DNA from 2 places in the Streptomyces sp. NPDC017529 genome. Region 1 is predicted to be linked to the other one. Evidence: riboswitches for the same ligand, from Rfam matches in the RefSeq annotation. Region 1 holds a riboswitch; the other holds the start of a gene.

Region 1 (7,437 bases):
TGGTCAGCGCTGCCGCCGCCAGCCCGCCCACCACCAGGGCGATCAGCGTGGCGGCGGCCCCGTAGGCGAGCGAGTTCCACAGGGCGTCCAGCGGGGCGACGGCGAAGGTGCTGTCCATGGAGGCAGCGGATTGCAACGCCCGGTAGAACGTGAACCCGTAGCCGTCCGGCCCGGCGAAGGACCGCTCGACCAGCACCGCCAGGGGCGCCACCAGCAGCACCGCGATCACGGCGAGCGTCCCCCACAGCAGCGCCCACTGGCCGGCGCCCCGGGGCCGCCGCACCGTCTGCGCCGGGTCGACGAGCGTGAGGGCGGTCTCCCGCCGCCGTACGGTCCAGGCGTGCAGCGCCAGGAGTGCCAGCACGGCGGCGAACTGGAGCAACGTCAGGACGGCGGCGGTCGGCAGGTCCAGGAAGTCGGCGGTCTGCCGGTAGATCTCCACCTCCAGGGTGGAGAACCTCGGCCCGCCCAGGATCTGCACCGCCCCGAAGGAGGTGAAGGTGAACAGGAAGACCATCAGGGCGGCGGCCGCGACGGCCGGTCCCAGCGCGGGCAGCGTCACCCGCCGCCACGCGTTCCAGCGCGACGCGCCCAGCACCCGGGCCGCTTCCTCCTGCCGGGGGTCGAGTTGCCCCCAGAGGCCCGCGACGGTCCGTACGACCACCGCGTAGTTGAAGAACACGTGCGCCAGCAGGATCGCCCACACCGAGGTGTCCAGCCGTACGCCCCACAGGTCGTCCAGCACGCCGCCGCGCCCGACCAGCGCCAGGAACGCCGAACCCACCACCACCGTCGGCAGCACGAACGGCACCGCGACCACGGACCGCAGCAACTGCTTCCCGGGGAAATCGAAGCGCGCGAAGACATACGCGCCGGGGAGCGCGATCAGCAGCGTGAGCGCGGTCGAGGCCGCCGCCTGCCAGACCGTGAACCACAGGACGTGCAGGACGTCCGGGTCGGACAGCACCTCGCCGACCCGGCCCAGCTGCCACTGCCCGCCGTCCTTGAGCCCCCGCCCGACGATCGCGGCGACCGGATAGGCGAAGAAGAGCGCGAAGAAGGCCAGCGGCAGGGCCATCAGGGCCAGCCGCGCCGCCGTCCCCCGTGAGTGCCGCGCCCGCTTCGCGGGGCCGGTTACTTCAGAACGAGCGAGGACCACTGCTTGATCCACTGTTCGCGGTTCGCGGCGATCTTCTCCGGGGCCACCGTCTCCGGCTTGTCGATCTTCCGGCCGTACTTGGTGAACAGCTCCGGAACCTGCGCGTCCGTACGCGCCGGGTTGACGAACATCTGGAGCGGCACGTCCTCCTGGAACTGCTTGCTCAGCAGGAAGTCCAGCAGGGCCTTGCCGCCCTTCTCGTTCTTGGCGCCCTTGAGCAGCCCCGCGAACTCGACCTGCCGGAAGCAGGTGCCGGCCGCGACGCCGGTGGGCGCCTCCTTCGGCTGCGGCTTCTTGCCGAGCACCTCCACCGGCGGGCTCGACGCGTACGAGACCACCAGGGGCTTGTCCCCCTTGCCCCGGCCCGCCGCCGAACCCGAGAACCGTTCGTTGTACGCCTGCTCCCAGCCGTCCACGACCTCGACGCCGTTGTCCTTGAGCTTCTTCCAGTAGTCCTGCCAGCCGGACTCGCCGTACTTGGCGATGGTGCCGAGCTGGAAGGCGAGCCCCGGCGACGACGTGGCGGAGTTCTCGGTGACCAGCAGGCCCTTGTACTCGGGCTTGAGCAGGTCGTCGAACGTCTCGGGCGGCGCGATCCGGTGCTCGGCGAAGTAGGCGCGGTCGTAGTTGACGCAGGTGTCGCCGTAGTCCACCGGCGTCACCCGGTGCCCGGCCTTGTCAAGCTGGAGTTCGCCGGGGACGCTCGCCAGCCCCTTGGCCTCGTACGGGCTGAAGATGCCTTCCTTCAGGCCGCGCGACAGCAGCGTGTTGTCGATGCCGAAGAAGACATCGCCCTGCGGGTTGTTCTTCGACAGGATCGCCTGGTTGACGGCCTTGCCCGCGTCGCCGCCCTTGAGCACGTTCACCTTGTAGCCGGTCTGCTTGGTGAACTCCTCCAGGACGGACTTGGAGGCGTTGAAGGAGTCGTGGCTGACGAGCGTGACGGTCTTCGGGTCCGTACTGCCGCCGCTGCCGCCCGAGCCGCACGCGGCGAGCGCCGTCATGCCGGCCGCGACCGCCAGCGCGGTGACGGTGATCCTTCTGGTGGTGCTCACTGGATTCCTCCTGGCTGGCCAGGAAGAGACGCGGCCCCGCCCGGCACTTCGCGAGGAAGGCCGGGCGGGGCGCAACAGCATGAGTGACGACCGAACTTCCTACCCGGAATGACCCGGGCGAGGTTCAAGGGTCTGCGGCACCTCGTGTCCGTGACGCTCGGTCCGTGACACTGCCGCACTCTCAGCGCTGTGGCGCTCCCCTGTCGGAATGTGCATTTGTTCGATCACACCGTACCAGCGGACGGTCAGCGCTCCGAGGCCGCGAGCTGCCCGCAGGCGCCGTCGATCTCCTGCCCGCGCGTGTCGCGGACGGTCACCGGCACCCCGTGCGCGGCGATGGCCTCGACGAACGCCTTCTCGTCCTCGGGGCGCGAGGCGGTCCACTTCGAACCGGGCGTCGGGTTGAGAGGGATCAGGTTGACGTGCACCCGCTTGCCCTTGAGCAGGCGGCCCAGCAGGTCACCGCGCCACGCCTGGTCGTTGATGTCCCGGATCAGCGCGTACTCGATCGAGATCCGCCGCCCGGACTTCTCCGCGTACTCCCAGGCCGCGTCCAGCACCTCACGCACCTTCCAGCGCGTGTTGACCGGTACGAGCGTGTCGCGCAGCTCGTCGTCGGGCGCGTGCAGCGACACCGCGAGCCGGCACTTCAGGCCCTCGTCCGCGAACCGCAGCATCGCCGGGACGAGACCCACCGTGGACACGGTGATGCCGCGCTGGGAAAGCCCCACCCCGTCGGGCTCCGGGTCGGTCAGCCGCCGGATCGCGCCCACGACCCGGTTGTAGTTCGCCAGCGGCTCGCCCATGCCCATGAAGACGACGTTGGACAGCCGGGCCGGCCCGCCCGGAACCTCGCCGTCGCGCAGCGCCCGCATGCCGTCGACGATCTGGTGAACGATCTCGGCGGTCGAGAGGTTCCGGTCCAGCCCCGCCTGCCCCGTCGCGCAGAACGGGCAGTTCATGCCGCATCCGGCCTGTGACGAGATGCACATCGTGACCCGGTCCGGGTAGCGCATCAGCACCGACTCCACGAGGGTGCCGTCGTGCAGCTTCCACAGCGTCTTGCGCGTGGTGTCGTCGTCACAGGAGATGTGCCGCACCACACTCATCAGCTCGGGCAGCAACGCCGACGCCAGCTTCTCCCGCGCCGCGGCCGGGATGTCCGTCCACTCCGCCGGGTCGTGCGCGTACCGGGCGAAGTAGTGCTGCGACAGCTGCTTGGCGCGGAACGGCTTCTCACCGGCCGCGGCCACGGCTTCGCGCCGCTCGGCGGGGGTGAGATCGGCAAGGTGCCGCGGCGGCTTCTTGGCTCCGCGCGGCGCGACGAAAGTGAGTTCTCCGGGCTTAGGCATGGTTCTTCCAGTGTCGCAGACGTAAGAGGTGCCGATCGCCGCCTCGGCAACCCGGCCTGACCTGCGGTTTTCCATATGCGTGAGGGGCCCGCCACGCAGCGCGGCGAGCCCCTCACACGTACGGTGGACCTCTGTCAGCCGGAGCCGACGAAGATGACGTACAGCAGCCACACGACCGGGGCGGTCGGCAGGAGCGAGTCCAGGCGGTCCATGATGCCGCCGTGGCCGGGCAGCAGCGTGCCCATGTCCTTGATGCCGAGATCGCGCTTGATCATGGACTCGCCGAGGTCGCCGAGCGTCGCGCTGGCCGCGACCGCCATGCCGAGCAGCAGGCCCTGCCACCAGGCGCCGTCCGTAATGATCAGCTGCATGCAGAGCGCGCCCGCGACCATGGCGAACAGCACCGCGCCGAACAGCCCCTCGCGGGTCTTGCCGGGGCTGATGCGGGGCGCGAGCTTGTTCTTGCCGAAGCGCCAGCCCACCGCGTACGCACCCGTGTCGCTGACGACCGTCAGCAGCAGGAACGTCAGCACGCGCTGCGGCCCGTCGTCGGCGGCGAGCATCATCGCCACGAACGTCGCCAGGAACGGCACGTAGAACGCGGCGAAGACGCCCGCCGTGACGTCCCGCAGATAGTTCTCCGGGGCCTCCGTCATGCGCCACACCAGGGCGGCGAGCGCGGTGAGCGCCATCGCCACCCACGCGCCCTCCGCGCCCCGTACGTAGCCGGCGACCACCATCGCCGCGCCACCGAGGGCGAGCGGGACCAGCGGTACCCGGATGTCCTTGCGTTCGGAGAGCCGGGACGTCAGCTCCCACAGGCCCACGACGACCGCGATCACTATGACGCCTACGAAAAGCGGCTTGTAGACGAAGAGCGAGAGCAGGATGACGGCACCGAGGCCGACACCGACTCCTATGGCGGCCCGGAGGTTGCGCCCCGCGCTCTTCTTCTGCGGCTTGTCGGGTTGCTGTGAGCCGTCAGGCCCCGGCAAAGAGGTCGGCATGGGCTCCTGCGGCTGTTCGTCGCGGAACGAGGGGCCGCTCTGCCGAGCGGCCCCCCTGTCGTCCCGGTGGTCCCGGTCGTCGTCCAGAGAGTTCCGGTCGTCGTCCTGGTGTCCGCCTGCGTCGGGCACGATGGGCATGGGCCGAGTCTGCGCCGCGCCGCCCCACTCGTGCGCGGGACCCGCCGAACCGGCGGGCCCCTGGTCGGGTGGTCCCCATTGACCGGCTCGGCCGACGCCAGGCGGGGCCCCCCAGGATGACTCGTTCATCAGACCTCTAGGAGCTCGGATTCCTTGTGCTTGAGCAGCTCGTCCACCTGCGCGACGTACTTCGCGGTGGTGTCGTCGAGCTCCTTCTCCGCCCTGCGCACCTCGTCCTCGCCGGACTCCTTGTCCTTGACGAGCTTGTCGAGGGTTTCCTTGGCCTTGCGCCGGACGCTGCGGATCGAGATCTTCGAGTCCTCGGCCTTGTTCTTCGCGACCTTGATGAACTCCCGGCGGCGCTCCTCGGTGAGCTCCGGGAAGTTCACGCGAATGATGTGGCCGTCATTGCTCGGGTTGACGCCCAGGTCGGAGTCCCGGATCGCCTGCTCGATGTTGCGCAGTGCGCTCTTGTCGAACGGGGTCACCACGGCCATCCGCGGTTCGGGCACCGAGAACGACGCCAGCTGGTTGATCGGCGTCATGGCGCCGTAGTAGTCCGCCACGATCTTGTTGAACATCGCCGGGTGCGCACGCCCGGTGCGAATCGCGGCGAAGTCCTCCTTGGCGACCACGACGGCCTTCTCCATCTTCTCCTCGGCCTCGAGGAGGATCTCTTCGATCACCACTTGCTCCTGGTCTTTTCGGTAAGAAGCAGAGCCTCGCCCCTGCCGCGCGTCTTCTCCTGCACGGTGTCCGACCGGCAGGCCGTTGTCCATCCCCGTGCCGGGGTCTTCCCACGACCCGGGGTTGCCGCCCGTACGGTGCCCTGCCCGTACGGCAATACGGCAGTTGGGGCCGTCAGGCCCGGGTGCCCTGATCGCTGACGAGCGTGCCGATCTTCTCACCCTTCACCGCGCGCGCGATGTTGCCCTCGGCGAGCAGTTCGAAGACGAGGATCGGGAGCTTGTTGTCGCGGCAGAGCGTGATGGCGGTGGCGTCGGCGACCTTGAGGTCGCGGGTGATGACCTCGCCGTATTCGAGAGCGTCGAACTTCACCGCGTCCGGGAACTTCTTCGGGTCGGCGTCGTAGACCCCGTCCACGCCGTTCTTGCCCATCAGCATGGCCTCGGCACCGACCTCCAGGGCACGCTGGGCCGCGGTGGTGTCGGTGGAGAAGTACGGCATGCCCATACCGGCTCCGAAGATGACCACGCGGCCCTTTTCCATGTGACGCACGGCGCGCAGCGGAATGTACGGCTCCGCGACCTGTCCCATGGTGATGGCGGTCTGGACGCGGCAGTCGATGCCCTCCTTCTCCAGGAAGTCCTGGAGGGCCAGGCAGTTCATGACCGTGCCGAGCATGCCCATGTAGTCGGAGCGGGCGCGGTCCATGCCGCGCTGCTGCAGCTCGGCGCCGCGGAAGAAGTTGCCGCCGCCGATCACGATGGCGATCTCGTAGCCGTCACGGACCACGGCTGCGATCTCGCGGGCGATGGCGTGCACGACATCGGGGTCGACACCCAGTCCGCCGCCGCCGGCGAACGCTTCGCCCGACAGCTTCAGCAGGAAGCGTCCCTTCCCGCCGCTGTCGGCCTTGTGGGCTGTGTCCGCGCCGTCGGCACCCTGATTCATCACGCTCTCCTCGTGCACATACGAAGAAGGCCATTGCCGGGGGTCTGGTTCAGATCCCTGTACGGCAATGGCCTCCTCGTCACATCTGCGGCCGGCCGGTACGCGGCCGACTGCGTACGACCCTAGCGGGGCCGTAGGTCATTCGCTGGCCTTGGCGACAAGGCCCACGGCTTGGCTCAGGCGCCGACGCGGATGCGCGAGAAGCGCTTCAGCGAGACACCGGCCTCGTTCAGGACCTTCTCGACGGACTTCTTGTTGTCCTTCGCGAAGGGCTGCGCCAGCAGCGTGTTCTCCTTGAAGAAGCCGTTGACGCGACCCTCGACGATCTTCGGGAGGGCGGCCTCGGGCTTGCCCTCCTCGCGCGAGGTGGCCTCGGCGACGCGGCGCTCGTTCTCCACGACGTCGGCCGGGACGTCCTCACGGGTGAGGTACTTCGGCGCGAACGCGGCGATGTGCTGCGCGACGTCCTTGGCGGTCTCGGCGTTCTCCTTGTCCAGCTCGACCAGGACGCCGACCTGCGGCGGGAGGTCGGGCATGGTGCGGTGCATGTAGGCGGCCACGTAGCCACCGGAGAACTGCGCGAAGCGGTCCAGAACGATCTTCTCGCCCAGCGTGGCGTTGGCCTCGTCGACGTACGCCTGGACGGTCTTGCCGGCCTCGATCTCGGAGGCGAGCAGCGCCTCCAGGTCGGCCGGGGAGGTGGCGGCGACGTGCGCGGCCAGCGCGTTGGCGACGGCCAGGAACTTCTCGCCCTTGGCGACGAAGTCCGTCTCGCACTTCAGCTCAAGCAGAACGCCGGAGGTCTTGTCCTCGGAGATGAGGGAGACGACGGCGCCGTTCTCGGCCGAACGGCTCTCGCGCTTGGCGACGCCCTTCTGGCCCTTGACGCGGAGGATCTCCACGGCCTTGTCGACGCTGCCCTCGGCCTCGTCCAGGGCCTTCTTGCAGTCCATCATGCCGGCGCCGGTGAGCTCACGGAGCTTCTTGACGTCCGCGGCGGTGTAGTTCGCCATGGTCTGTGAATCTCTTCTCGAAATCTCGACAGTCGAAAGATCTACGGGTGGACGGCGGGGGCGGCGCTCGTGGCGCCC
Region 2 (7,437 bases), on a different contig from region 1:
GGTGCGCAGGCTCACGGGCTCGTCGTCCTCGTCCTCGCGCGGCGACTGGTGACCTCCCGGCGGCCACGCCGGGAACCGGGCCGGGCCTGACGATCACGGCTCGGTCCGGCCCGGTCCGACGATCGCGGCCCCAGCTTCCCACGCCCCGCTCCTTCCCAGGAGCGGGGCGTTCCGCTTTCCGCCGACCGGGCCGGGCCGGGGCCGCGTCACCCGGCCCCTTCGGCGGGGCCGTCCTGCCCCGGTGACCGACCAGGGGATTGGCGTTGGCAATGGTGAACGGTGAATCCGTTCTCGCCTGCCGGTGCGGTTCGACGAGGAGGACGGGACAGGCCACTTGGCCCGTCACCCGGTGCGGCTGCGGCCGCCGGCGCCGTACTCCGCGCGCCCGAGGGTGCCCTGCTGCACCGCCCGGACGCCGTCCGCCGCGCCCAATTCGCCTATGTGCAACCGAAATATGCCGTGGGCACAGTATGCTCAGCGCTCCCGGTCCAGGTCGGTTCGGCGGCCGCGACCATGGCGGTTTCCCTTCCCGCGAGCGATGCTCAACGCCTACACTGCGTTACCGTCCGAATACGCAGGATGGTGAAGGCGGCGCGCTCACGACATTCGCTTCTCTCTCGGTATTTGAAAGATCACTCCTTGTGATCCGCTTGCGCGTGACAGACGATGGCGTCAATGAGGCCAAGAGGGATGATTCCTGGCCATCTCCGACCAAGTACGGGGCAGAGGTTGATGACCGACACAGTTCAGGCAGAAGTGATCATGAGCTTCCTCGTGTCAGAGGAGCTCGCTTTCCGTATCCCGGTGGAGCTGTACTTCGACCGCGCGGATCCCTATGCGGTCAGCTTCACCTTCGACCTTCCCGGCGATGTGCCCGTGACCTGGGCGTTCAGCCGGGAGCTGCTGCTGGACGGGCTGAGCAAGCCGTCCGGCGAGGGCGACGTACGCATCGAGCCGTCCTCCTCCGAACATCTCAGCGACGTCTTCATCGGCCTGCAGGTGGCGGACGAACGGGCGTTGTTCCGCGCCGGTGCCCCACCGCTGGTGGCCTTCTTGGACCGCACGGACCGATTGGTGCCGATCGGGGAGGAAGAGGTGTGCGACACGCTCGAATCGACATTGGACCGGATTCTTTCCGAGGCGCAGAAGGCGGGGTGAAGCCGCGCGGCCCGGGCGGTGACGGGACGGTGACATGTGACGCGGAGTGACGGGTCTCCGGCCGGATCAGCGTGCGCGCCGCCGCCTGCCGCGGCCGCCGAGCACCGGTTGCCGGCTCGTACCGCCGTCCGGCTCCGGTCCCCGACCCGCACCGACCCGTTGGGCGCCCCGGCCCCCGGCGCCCCGCCCCGGTCCCCCGCCTGCCGTCCGCCGCGTGCCCCGGCCCGCCGGCCGCCCCGCGTCCCGGTCCGCCGAGACGACCAGCACGGCCAGCAGCGTCGTCAGCGGTACGGACGCGACCAGTCCGATGCTGCCCACCAGCGTGCGGACGACCTCCTCCGCGACCACCTCGCTCGTGGCGACGGTACCGACGCTGCTCTGTGCGATCGAGAACAGCAAAAGCAGGGGCAGCGCCGCACCCGCGTAAGCGAGTACGAGCGTGTTGACGACGGACGCGATGTGATCGCGCCCGATCCGCATCGCCGCTCCGTAGAGCTTGCGGCGGCTCGCCGACGGATCGGCCTCCTTCAACTCCCAGACCGCCGCGGTCTGGGTGACCGTCACGTCGTCGAGCACGCCCAGCGACCCGATGATGATGCCCGCCAGCAGCAGGCCGCGGATCTCGATGTCGGGGTACAGGCCGTGCACCAGCCCGGTCTGGTCGTCGGTGTTGCCGGTCAGCAGGGCCCACCCGATGAAGAGCGAGCCGAGCAGGCCGATGAGCAGCAGCGACGCGAGCGTGCCGAGCACGGCTACGGACGTTCGGGCCGTCAGCCCGTGGCACATGTACAGCGCGACCAGCATGATCGCGCTGCCTCCGACGACCGCGACCACCAGCGGGTTCGAACCCTGGAGGATGGCGGGCAGGATGAACAGCGTCAGCACGCCGAAGCTCACGACGAGCGCGACCAGTGCCAGCACCCCGCGCAGCCGGCCGACCACGACCACCGCCAGCGCGAAGATCGCGGCGAGCACCCACATCGGGAACGTCCGGTCGACGTCCGTGACCGCATACTGCAGGTCCTTGGGCGCCTTGGGCGAGTAGGCGACCACGACTTTCTGGCCAACCGTGTAGTGGCGTGTGGCGTCGGGCGTCACGATCGCCTCGAACCGCCGGCCCGTGTCCTTGCCGGTGGTCACCTCGATGACCGCCCGCTCGCAGTGCGTTGCCTGCCGGGTGTCCGAGGGGCCGGACTGCTGCTGCGGCCCCGGCTGCTGCTGGGCGTGGACGTCCGCGCAGTTCACCTCCTCGACCTTGGCCACCTTCGCCTTCTCGGTGGGCTGGTCGAAGCCGACACCGGTCGGCTTGTGGCCGGGTGCGCCGCCCGGCCACAGCACGACCAGACCGGCCACGACGGCGGCGGCGAACGGGATCAGCACCGCCGCGATGACCTTGCGCAGATGCCGGGATACCGGGGCCGCGGGGCCGTGCCCGTGGCCATGTCCGTGCGCGTGCCCGTGTCCTGGCGGGTGCGGCGGCTGCGCACGATCACCGTCCGGACCGGGCGCCGGATGGGAAGCGTGGTGGTGCGCGGAGTGCGGGGGCTCGTTGCTGGTCACCGCCCGATCATCGCAAGAACTGGCAGGGCCCCCTGGTCACCGCGCCATATCGGCGGCTACCGTGGTGCCACCTTTGCAATCGCGGGAGCTCGGAGCACCGGGCTGAGAGGGCGCTGATCCCCGTACGGAACGTCCGGCCGAAGCCGGAACCGCCGTCACGGACTTGCTGCGTCGACCGCCGAACCTGTTACCGGGTAATGCCGGCGTAGGGAGTGGGTCTTCATGACTCTGCAGGATGCACGCACGCCCGAAAACGGTCAGGTCTCCGCCAAGGAGATCGGCTGGCACAAGGGCTACCTCACCGGATCGCGGCCCGACCTGAAGGTCCCGGTCCGTCGTGTGCACCTCACCAACGGCAAGGACGTGACGCTTTACGACACGTCAGGGCCGTACACCGACCCCAACATCGAAACCGACGTCCGCCGCGGCCTGGCGCCGCTGCGGGAGAACTGGATCATCAGCAGGGGAGATACCGAGGAGTACGCGGGCAGGCCACCGAGGCCCGAGGACGACGGCCTCAAGCACACCTCGCCGCGCGGCGGCCTGAAGAACCTCGACGCGGTCTTCCCGGGTCGCCCCCGGCAGCCTCGCCGGGGCCGCGGCGGCGCGGCGGTCACCCAGCTCGCGTACGCGCGCCGGGGCGAGGTCACGGCGGAGATGGAGTACGTCGCGATCCGCGAGAACGTCACTCCGGAGTTCGTGCGGGACGAGATCGCGGCCGGCCGGGCCGTACTGCCCGCCAACGTCAACCACCCGGAGATCGAGCCGATGATCATCGGCAAGAACTTCCTGGTGAAGGTCAACGCGAACATCGGCAACTCCGCCGTCACGTCCTCCATCGAGGAGGAGGTGGAGAAGATGACCTGGGCGACCCGCTGGGGCGCCGACACGGTCATGGACCTGTCCACCGGCCGCAACATCCACACCACCCGCGAGTGGGTGCTGCGCAACTCCCCCGTCCCCATCGGCACCGTCCCCCTCTACCAGGCACTGGAGAAGGTGGACGGCAAGGCCGAGGAACTGACCTGGGACATCTACAAGGACACGGTCATCGAGCAGGCGGAGCAGGGCGTGGACTACATGACCGTCCACGCCGGCGTCCTGCTGCGCTACGTCCCCCTCACGGCCCGCCGCAAGACCGGCATCGTCTCGCGCGGCGGCTCGATCATGGCGGCGTGGTGCCTGGCCCACCACAAGGAGTCGTTCCTCTACACCCACTTCGAGGAACTCTGCGAGATCCTCGCCTCCTACGACGTCACGTACTCCCTCGGCGACGGCCTGCGCCCCGGCTCCATCGCGGACGCCAACGACGAGGCGCAGTTCGCGGAGCTGCGGACGCTCGGCGAGCTGAACTCGATCGCCAAGCGGCACGGCGTGCAGACGATGATCGAGGGCCCGGGACACGTCCCGATGCACAAGATCAAGGAAAACATCGACCTCCAGCAGGAGATCTGCGAAGAGGCGCCGTTCTACACGCTCGGCCCGCTGACCACCGACGTCGCGCCCGCGTACGACCACATCACCTCCGGGATCGGCGCGGCGATGATCGCGTGGTGGGGTACGGCGATGCTCTGCTACGTCACGCCCAAGGAACACCTGGGCCTGCCGGACCGGGACGACGTCAAGACCGGCGTCATCACGTACAAGATCGCGGCGCACGCGGCGGACCTCGCCAAGGGCCACCCGGGCGCCCAGGACTGGGACGACGCGCTGTCCGACGCGCGCTTCGAGTTCCGCTGGGAGGACCAGTTCAACCTGGCCCTCGACCCGGACACGGCCCGCGCCTTCCACGACGAGACGCTGCCGGCGGAACCGGCGAAGACGGCGCACTTCTGCTCCATGTGCGGCCCGAAGTTCTGCTCCATGAAGATCTCCCAGGACATCCGCCGCGAACACGGCGGCGACCTGGCGGTCGGCACGGACGCGGAGGCGGGCATGGCCGAGAAGTCACGGGAGTTCGCGGCGGCGGGGAACCGGGTGTACCTGCCGATCGCGGAGTGACCTTTCCGCACGTTGGATCCGGGCCCGGAGCCGCGCGTACACCGTGCGGCTCCGGGCCCGGAGCCGTGCGTCGGTACCTGTGCCTGCGGGACGCCGCGGGGGCCAGGTGCCGTTGCCCCCGCGGTGGAAGTGCGGCGGTGCGTGGGCGCTATTCGGGATGGTGGTCGGGGCCGCCGTAGTCGGGGCTGGTGAAATCCGGGCTGGTGAAGCGGGGCCGGGGAGCGGCGGGCGGGCCGCCGTCCGGGCTGGTGAAGTCCGGGCTGGTGAAGCCCAGGCTCGGCATCCGGCCGCCGTCCACTGCGCGGCGCGGTACGTACCGGGCCGTGCCGCGGCCGTTGACGGCGGCCGGATCGGCCAGGGCCTCGCGCAGGAACGGCAGGATGCCGCGTTCCAGGAGCGCCTGCCGCCAGGCGTCCCGGGCGAGGTCCACCTCCCGGGTCCGGGCGCCCAGGCCGTCGCCGGTGCGTGGGGCGCGCAGCGACGTCGAGCCGTTGCGCCAGGCCGCGTAGACCAGGCTCGCCATCGCGACGAGCGCCCCGGCGGCGGTGACCGCCGCGAAGACCCAACCCACGCTGATCAGGGGCTGGGCGGCGGACGGGTCGGTGCCGACGGTGCGCAGCACGTACCCGATGAGCAGGAAGAGCACGGCGGCGATCCCCGCCAGCACCGGCGCCAGTACCGTGATCATCGCGGCCAGCCCGGCGCCCGAGGGCTCGGCGACCTCCCCCACGGTCGTGGCGAGATCGATGCCCGGGCTGCCCGCCGACGCGCCTTTCTCCTCGCGGCCTTCCACGCCTCCGGCTTCCGGTGCGGGTGCCGGAGCGCGCAGTTCGTCGCGGAGCCGTACGTAGTGTCGGTATTCGGCCGTCGCACACGCGGCGATGGCGGTTGTGGCGCTGAGCGCCATGGTGCGCAACTGCTCGGTATTGAGGTGCTTTCCCGCCGCGGACACCAGGTCCTTCCGGTAATCCGCGGTGCGCAGCGCCTCGTCGAGGAGCCGCGCGAATTCCGCGCGGTCCTCGTTCAGCAGGTGCGGAGCGCTGTTCATGTGCATCCCCCGATGCTCCGTAGGGCCGTACAGGCCGGCGTGGGCCGGGCAGTGGGCGGAAACGGAGGAGAGCCTGCTACGGATAGACCGATGGTAGAGCGCCTCCGGCACGGGGTGACAGGGTGTTTGCGGAAATAGGGACCGCCACGCCCCCGCTCGGGCCCCGTCGCGCCACTTCCCTACCTGCCGCTACCCCTGCCCGGATAACGGTCAGCCAGTCAGGGGAAGTTGGACGACCAGTAGCTTTCCGGCCATGGTGATCCCGCCGTCCATGGCGATGGCGAGCCCGTCGGCGTAGACGTGCGGCCCTTCGACGGCGACCCCCTCGCCTTCGTCGTCCTCGCCGCCGACCTCGCCGAGGAGGTACGGGATGGGGCTGTGGCCGTGCACGACGCGCCCGCCGCCGTAGGTGTCGAGGAGTTCGCGTGCGGCCATCGGGCCCGCGTCGTCGTCGCGGAAGGCGAACCGCTTGGTGAACTTGCGGAACAGGTCCCAGACCTCGTCGGCGTCGCTGCGCGTGAGGACGTCGTGGACGGTGTCGTTGACGTCCTCGATGGAGTCGCCGTACTCCAGGTACGCGGTGGTGTCGGAGTGCACGAGCAGGTGCCCGTCCTCCTCCGTCATGGCGTCCAGGCGGGCCATCCACTGCAGGTGATGGTCCTGGAGGCGGTCCATGTCGGTCTTCTGGCCGCCGTTGAGCAGCCAGGCGGCCTGGAAGGAGGCGGTGCCGGCGCCGGACTGCACGGGGGTGTCGCCGAACCGCTTGGCGCCGAGCAGCAGCAGCTCGTGGTTGCCCATCAGGGCCTTGCAGTAGCCGCCGGCCGCCGCGGCCTCGGCGGACAGCTGCATGACGAGGTCGATGACGCCGATGCCGTCCGGGCCGCGGTCGGTGAAGTCGCCGAGGAACCACAGGCGGGCGTTGCCGGCGGCCCACTGGCCGTCGGCGTCGATGAGGCCCTCGGCGGCGAGTGCCTCGCGCAGCTCTTCGTAGTAGCCGTGCACGTCGCCGACGACGTACAGCGGGCCGCCGCCCTCTTGGCCTTCGGGGGCGGGGATAGCCGACTCGGGCACCGCCGTCAGGTCGACGGTCGGGCGGTCGATGAGCGTGTCCGTACGGGTGACGGGCGGGATGTCCGCGTGCCCTTGCGGGTTGCCGCCGCCTGCCGACGCGCCCGCGCCGATGACGGGGAGGGAGCGCTCGGTGGGGGTGTACTCGGGCGGCATGCCGTCGGGCGCTCCGATGAAGGCCGGCGGCAGGGGCGGGGGCGGCGGTACCGCCGGGGCCGGGGGGACCGGCACAGCAGGCGGTTGTGCCGGAGCCGGAGGTTGTGCCGGCATGGTCCGCACCATGGGTCCCACACTGGCCCCCTGAGTCATCGACCCCTCCACCATCGCGCCGCCGTGCACCTCGCGGACCTTGCCTGGTCGACGGCGGTCCGTGGTGTCGTGCGCCCATCATAGGAATGCCGCTCGCGGGTTGTGACGCACCCGGGGGTGGTCAATCGCTCGGCGCCCGGTGTTCACTGCCGTTTTCTCCGGGATCACCCCGATTTTATCCCGGGCGACGGGATGCCGGGACGGCGGCACGGCGGTGCGGGGACCTGGCGAAGTGGCCCGGGGTGCCTCGGCGCGGCGCCGGACGTCAGGAGGGCGGCGGGGCCGCGGAGGAG

Evidence for each region. A riboswitch is a leader RNA that binds a small molecule or an ion and turns the genes downstream of it on or off. The one in region 1 is predicted to bind thiamine pyrophosphate.
Region 2: linked by a shared signal. The riboswitch ahead of thiC (phosphomethylpyrimidine synthase ThiC) and the one ahead of ACH4K4_RS22470 (thiamine ABC transporter substrate binding subunit) in region 1 are both predicted to bind thiamine pyrophosphate.

What each region holds. Positions count from the first base shown of each region.
Region 1 is NZ_JBIRJY010000008.1:238,342-245,778, reverse strand. It holds gene ACH4K4_RS22475 (ABC transporter permease) at 1-1,078, opposite strand, end outside; gene ACH4K4_RS22470 (thiamine ABC transporter substrate binding subunit) at 1,135-2,214, opposite strand; TPP riboswitch at 2,293-2,426, opposite strand; gene rlmN (23S rRNA (adenine(2503)-C(2))-methyltransferase RlmN) at 2,460-3,566, opposite strand; gene ACH4K4_RS22460 (phosphatidate cytidylyltransferase) at 3,701-4,840, opposite strand; gene frr (ribosome recycling factor) at 4,840-5,397, opposite strand; gene pyrH (UMP kinase) at 5,573-6,346, opposite strand; gene tsf (translation elongation factor Ts) at 6,523-7,359, opposite strand.
Region 2 is NZ_JBIRJY010000002.1:428,586-436,022, reverse strand. It holds gene ACH4K4_RS05655 (DUF5326 family protein) at 1-52, shown strand, start outside; gene ACH4K4_RS05650 (SsgA family sporulation/cell division regulator) at 733-1,158, shown strand; gene ACH4K4_RS05645 (YibE/F family protein) at 1,225-2,718, opposite strand; TPP riboswitch at 2,790-2,947, shown strand; gene thiC (phosphomethylpyrimidine synthase ThiC) at 2,941-4,719, shown strand; gene ACH4K4_RS05635 (hypothetical protein) at 4,868-5,773, opposite strand; gene ACH4K4_RS05630 (metallophosphoesterase) at 5,978-7,159, opposite strand.